3 regions of the Eubacterium sp. AF19-12LB genome follow, and region 3 is predicted to be linked to each of the others. Evidence: predicted binding sites of a transcription regulator. Region 3 holds the regulator's gene; each other region holds the start of a gene.
What was found. Region 3 encodes HrcA, which represses chaperone genes, less so after heat shock. Its sites were predicted from a motif close to TGTTAGCACTCNNNNNNNNNGAGTGCTAACA; they were not measured.
Positions count from the first base shown of each region.

Region 1 (2,290 bases), on a different contig from region 3:
TCGCATTATTAATATCTATATTTGAAATTTTTATAATGACAACAATTATAAAGAAATGCTTTGGAAACTTTTATGAAAAGAGAATAAAGTATCCTATTATATGGTGGATGCTATTGATTGTTTTTGATATGTATGCGTTTTTTGTTAATTCTGCGAAATCTTTTGTGACTAAAGAAATCATGTTTGTTATTGTTTTATATGTTTTTAGAATTTGCACAGCTATTTTAATTATGTATAGTGTATCTTGGATAATCCGCAAGAAAAATGAAAAAAGAATAGCACAGGAAAATAAAATTTTAAATATAGAAAATACAGTAATGAAGGAATATTATCGGACACTTAAATATCAGATGGAAAATACCGAAAAGATTAAACGTGATATTGAGATTAAAATGAAAGAAATCAGAACGTTATTAAGCCAAAATAATGAAATTGATTCTTTTGAAAAAGGCATTTGCGAAATGCCAATGATTAGCGATAATAATTTGTATAATTATTGTAATAACATATTGATTAATTCAGTTATTGAAAATAAAGTAAGACAATGCGGGCAAAATGAAATTAATATAAAAATTGAAGCTGATGTAAATGAACAGATTTTAGTAAGTGAAATTGATTTAATAGCAATAATAGCAAACCTATTTGACAATGCGATAGAAGAAAGTAAAAAATTAAAACAAGGGGAAATTGAATTTTATTGTAAATGTAATATGGAAGTGCTTGAAATTAAAATTAATAATAAAACTTTAAAACAAAGTCCGATTACAATTGGTGATACAACTAAGAAAAACAAGCAGGAACATGGAATGGGACAGGCTATTATATATGATATTGTTAAGAAGTACAACGGAAAAATTAAGGTGTATGTTATGGAAAATAGATATTATACAGAGATGGTAATATAAGTTCACAAAATCTTCACAAAAAAATTAGCACTCACCTCTTGACAGTGCTAATAAAACGAGTTATAACGTAGTCAGAACAAAGGAAGAGAGTTAAAAGATAAGGATTTAAAGATTAATGAATGATAATTCAGGTAATTGTTTTTAGTGAATGATGATTCAGCAATCAGTAAAAATCCAAGTGTTTAACCAAAACCTTAGTTTACAATATAAAAACTACACCTCGGATTTCTCCGATAGTGCAAATATAATTTTTATATCTGATTTGAAAGGAGATATGACTTATGATGATGCCTAGTATTTTTGGAGAAAACTTATTTGATGATTTTATGAATGATTTTACAGATGATTTTGCATTCCCGGCATTTGCTGATGCAGGAAAAGAATTGTATGGTAAACATGCAAAGAATTTGATGAAAACAGATGTAAAAGATACTGAAAACGGATATGAGGTAGATATAGACCTTCCGGGATTTAAAAAGGACGAAATCCAGATGAAACTGGAAGATGGTATGTTAACAATCAGCGCCGCTAAAGGTCTTGATAAGGATGAGAAAGATAAGAAGGGTAAATATGTAAGACGTGAACGTTATGCAGGAAGTTTGAGCAGAAGCTTTTATGTAGGTGATAATGTAACAGTCGAAGATATACACCCTAAATATGAAAATGGTATTTTATCATTCAATGTTCCAAAAGAACAGGAGAAGATAGAACCAAAAAGTAAATACATTGCTATTGAAGGATAAAATAGCATAAGATGAATCATCAGAAGATGAATCATCAGAAGATGATTTGAATAAAACTCCCTTTGCCGATGCGTGAAGGGAGTTTTTATATGCCATAAATTAGTTATACGTAGAGTGAAAATATTAAATTTTCAAATAGTAGCTTTCAATGGAAATATCCATTATGGTATAGCAAAAATATTAATGCAAAAGGCGATTATTTTGCAATGAACAGTAAAAATATGAAAATAAATGATTTCAATTTAATAGAAGAGTATGTAAGATAATATAGTTTATATCGAATAATATGGAAGAAATTAGGATAAACATTTAGAAGCGTAATTATTTAAATACGCATAGTATATATGCTGTCTTTTATGTATAATAGATATATTGACGAAGATGTAAAACTTAAGGAATACAAAAATTGTTCCGTTTTGATAACTGTTTTTAATAATAGTCATGAATAAAAATAAATATATTATAAAAAGAGGAAAAAAGAATGAATCACTATGTGTTAGAAGTATGCGTGGATTCTGTAGAATCAGCTATTGCGGCAACTAATGGAGGGGCAACCAGAATTGAATTATGTTCAAATATTATTATAGGAGGAACAACGCCTGATTTAGAGTTATTTAAAATAATAAGAAATAAAATTCAAAT
Region 1 is NZ_QUGP01000010.1:81,004-83,293, forward strand. It holds gene DWX29_RS10475 (GHKL domain-containing protein) at 1-905, shown strand, start outside; gene DWX29_RS10480 (Hsp20/alpha crystallin family protein) at 1,187-1,648, shown strand; gene DWX29_RS10485 (copper homeostasis protein CutC) at 2,130-2,290, shown strand, end outside.
Region 1: DWX29_RS10480 (Hsp20/alpha crystallin family protein) is a predicted target of HrcA. The motif match lies at 928-958, and genes of this name have one in related genera.

Region 2 (2,290 bases), on a different contig from region 3:
TTTTAATATTAATTATTAAAAAAAGAGGACATAATGTCATAAGTTATTGTGTGAGTAAAAAGTGAGTAAATATAAACTTATGTATATTACATACGCTAAAAAAATAGAATGTAATAAATTTACATAAATATCTATATTGAATGTGAATAATAAAAATGATACTCTACCTATTAGATTAGTTAAATATTCGTAAGAAAAGAGGAAAAACAAATGAAAATTACAGAGAATGGAAAAAATACTCTAATAAATGAACTTAAAGATTTTGATTTGGAACAGACATTAGAATGTGGTCAGTGTTTTAGATTTTATAAGTTAGATAAAGAAGAATATGTTATTGTTGCAAAAAATAAAATGCTTCATATAAAACAAGATGAAAATCAACTTATATTTTATAATACTTCAAAGGAAGATGTAGAAAAAATATGGACTAATTATTTTGATTTAGATAGAGATTATGATGAAATTAAATCATATTTGTTAAAGAAGGATAATAAATTAGAAAGTGCAATTAAAGAAAATTATGGAGTTAGAATTTTAAATCAGGATTTCCATGAAGTGTTAATATCTTTTATTATTTCACAAAACAAACAAATACCTCAAATCAAGCAGATTGTAAAAAGAATAAGTGAACAATATGGTGAATATCTTGGTGAGGTAAATGGTGAAAAATACTATAGTTTCCCAAATCCTGAAAAGTTAGGGAAAATAACAGAAGAAGCATTTAGGGAAATGAAGTCCGGATTTAGGGCACCTTATTTATATGATGCATCACAAAAACTTGCTTTGGGTGAAATAAATGAAGAATTATTTGCAAATCTAAAAGAAGAAGATGGAAGAGAATTATTAAAGTCAATAAAGGGAGTGGGAGATAAAGTTGCAAACTGTGTTTTGCTATTTGGACTTGGATATAGAAATGCATTTCCTATTGATGTGTGGATTAAACGTATAATGGAAGCCATTTATTTTGGAAAAGAAACAAGTAAAGAGGAAATACAAAAATTCGCATCTAATCATTATGGTGAGTATGGAGGCTATGCACAGCAGTATTTATTTTGCTTTGGAAGAAATGGTAAAATTGGAACGAATACAGATAAAAAGAAGAAAAGTAACAATAAAAAATAAAAATAAGGGGTTGCATATTTGAAATAATTGATATATTATTAGGTTATTGGGTTAGCACTCAAAAAGAAAGAGTGCTAACAAGCTGAAAAGGAGGTAGTTTTAAATGAAATTAGTACCATTAGGAGACAGAGTAGTATTGAAACAGGCTGAACCTGAAGAAAAGACACAGTCAGGAATTATTTTGACAACACAGTCACAGGAAAAACCACAACAGGCAGAAGTAATTGCTGTAGGTCCCGGTGGAGTTGTAGACGGTAAAGAAGTAACAATGCAGGTTAAAGCCGGAGATAAAGTAATATATTCAAAATATGCAGGAAATGAAGTTAAATTAGATGGCGAGGAATATATTATAGTTAGACAGAATGATATTTTAGCTGTAGTTGAATAGCTTTAATATCATACTTATAAATTGGAAATTTGAATGGAGGTTATAAAAATGGCTAAAGAAATTAAATTTGGAGCAGATGCCAGAGTTGCGTTAGAAGCTGGAGTAAATCAGTTGGCAAATACAGTAAAAGTAACACTTGGACCTAAAGGAAGAAATGTTGTTTTAGATAAATCATATGGTGCACCACTTATTACTAATGATGGTGTAACAATTGCTAAAGAAGTTGAATTAGAAGATGCATTTGAAAATATGGGTGCACAGTTGGTTAGAGAAGTAGCTACTAAGACAAATGATGTTGCAGGTGATGGAACAACAACAGCTACAGTTTTAGCACAGGCTATGATTAATGCAGGAATGAAAAATTTAGCTGCAGGTGCTAACCCAATTATTTTAAGAAAGGGTATGCAGAAAGCTACAGATGAAGCTGTTAAGGCAATTTCAGAAATGAGTAGTAAGGTTACAGGTAAGGAACAGATTGCTAAAGTAGCTGCAATTTCAGCTGGAGATGAAGAAGTCGGAGAAATGGTTGCAGATGCAATGGAAAAAGTTTCTAACGATGGTGTAATCACAATTGAAGAATCAAAGACAATGAAAACTGAGCTTGACCTTGTTGAAGGTATGCAGTTTGACAGAGGATATATTTCAGCATATATGGCAACAGATATGGAAAAGATGGAAGCAAACCTTGATAATCCATATATTTTAATAACAGATAAGAAGATTTCAAATATTCAGGAAATTCTTCCAATTCTTGAACAGATTGTACAGAGCGGCTCAAAG
Region 2 is NZ_QUGP01000002.1:64,884-67,173, forward strand. It holds gene DWX29_RS01945 (DNA glycosylase) at 211-1,122, shown strand; gene groES (co-chaperone GroES) at 1,226-1,510, shown strand; gene groL (chaperonin GroEL) at 1,559-2,290, shown strand, end outside.
Region 2: groES (co-chaperone GroES) is a predicted target of HrcA. The motif match lies at 1,172-1,202, and genes of this name have one in related genera.

Region 3 (2,290 bases):
TAATACTAATAAAAATCATAGCACAAACCGGATAAATGTATATAATACCGAAAGAGCATTTGCCGCCGTCGGTTCAATGTTCCATCATATGGAATGACTAGAACCGAAGGTTCTAATGTCAGACCATATGGTGGAACATTAGAACTGCTACGAGCGGCAAGCAGCGAAAGCGTTCTTTCGATATTATATACATTTTTAATTGCAAGCAGCGAAAGCGTTCTTTCGATATTATATACATCCTTAAGGTTTGTGCTATTTTTCTATGTTCACAAATTATTTACAAAAGTTTCTATAATTTTTTTTGCAAAAATGTTGACAAATAATATGGTGGGTGCTATTTTAATTTATGAAAGATGTTAGCACTCAAAACTAACGAGTGCTAATAAAGTAGAAAGGAGATGGAATATGGAACTGACAGAGAGAAAAGTAAAAATATTACAGGCAGTCATTCGTAACTATTTGGAAACAGGCGAGCCCGTTGGTTCAAGAACCATTTCTAAGTATACAGATCTTAACTTAAGTTCAGCAACCATTCGTAATGAGATGGCTGACTTAGAAGAGATGGGATATATAGTTCAGCCTCATACATCAGCAGGACGAATTCCTACAGATAAAGGTTACAGACTTTATGTTGACGATTTAATGAAAGAAAAAGTTCAGGAATTAGACAACAGAGAAAAGAAAGTAACTGAAAGAGAAAACCTTTTATTTGAAAAGGTTGATAAGGTTGAAACCCTTCTTCAGAATATGGCGAAGATGCTTGCAACCAATACTAATTATGCAACAATGATTTCAACATCAAGGGATAACGAAGATAAGATAAAATTCATTCAGCTGTCACTTATGGATGACAATCAGATTTTATGTATTGTTGTTTCGGGAAGAAACAGAGTAGTAAACAAGATTATAAAAGTTAAAGATCAGATTAATGAAGAAATGGTTTTGAGACTTAATGTGGCACTCAATACAAGTCTTGCAGGATTAGCAGTTGAGCAGATTAACATAGCTGTTATTTCAACACTTACATCTAATGCAGGTGAACATAAAGAATTAGTAACAGATGTGTTACAGGCAATTACAGAAGCCATTGCATCAGAAGCACAGATGAAGATTTATACATCAGGTGCAACGAATATTTTGAAGTATCCTGAATTAAGCAGTAACGAGAATGCAAGTTTGTTGCTTTCAACATTTGAAGAAAAGAAGCCATTAACCAATTTGGTAAATGATAATGAAACAGGAATTCAGGTTTATATCGGTGAAGAAACTCCGGTAGAAGGAATGAAGGATTGTAGTGTTGTAACAGCAACTTATGAATTAGAAGATGGCATTAAAGGTACCATCGGAGTTATAGGTCCGAAGCGAATGGATTATGAGAAAGTTGTAGAGACATTAAGAACAGTTAAGGGCCAGTTAAGCGATGCTTTCAAGAAGGAAGACGAATAGAAAGGAAGGTCCAATGGAAAAGAATATTAACGATATGCCTGAAGAAGAAAAGGTAGAAAAATCTGAAACTGAAGAAGAAACAGTAGAAGATACAAATGAAACAGTAGAAACTGAAAAAGAAACAACAGAAGATACTAAAGAAGATAAAGACAAAAAAGAAGCAGAAGATAAAAATTCTTCAGACAAAAAAGAAAAGAAAAAAATATTTGGAAAGAAAGATAAGAAAGACCAGCAGATAGAAGAATTAACTGATAAACATAAAAGACTTATGGCTGAATTCCAAAACTACAGAAACCGTAGCGAAAAAGAAAAATCAGCAATGTTTGAAGTTGGTGCAAGATCAATTATTGAAAAACTTCTTCCGATTGTGGATAACTTTGAAAGAGGTATCGCAGCATTATCAGAAGAAGAACAAAAATCACCAACAGGTCAGGGAATGAATTTAATATATAAGCAGTTGATGACAGCATTTGAAGAAATGGGAGTTACAGTCATTGAAGCTAAAGGCCAACAGTTTGATCCGGAATTACACAATGCAGTAATGCATGAAGACAATGACGAATTAGAAGAAAATGTTGTTGTTGAGGAATTCCAGAAAGGCTATAAATATAGAGACAGTGTTATAAGACATAGCATGGTTAAGGTAGCTAATTAATTTTACAAATAAGAAATTATTTAACATATATTTGAACTCGGAAAACCGAGAAATAAGAAAATTATCAATTTAGGAGGAAATATATCATGGGAAAGATTATTGGTATTGACTTAGGAACTACAAATTCATGTGTAGCAGTTATGGAAGGTGGAAAACCTACAGTTATTACAAATGCAGAAGGTGTTAGAA
Region 3 is NZ_QUGP01000003.1:252,688-254,977, forward strand. It holds gene hrcA (heat-inducible transcriptional repressor HrcA) at 406-1,446, shown strand; gene grpE (nucleotide exchange factor GrpE) at 1,460-2,101, shown strand; gene dnaK (molecular chaperone DnaK) at 2,188-2,290, shown strand, end outside.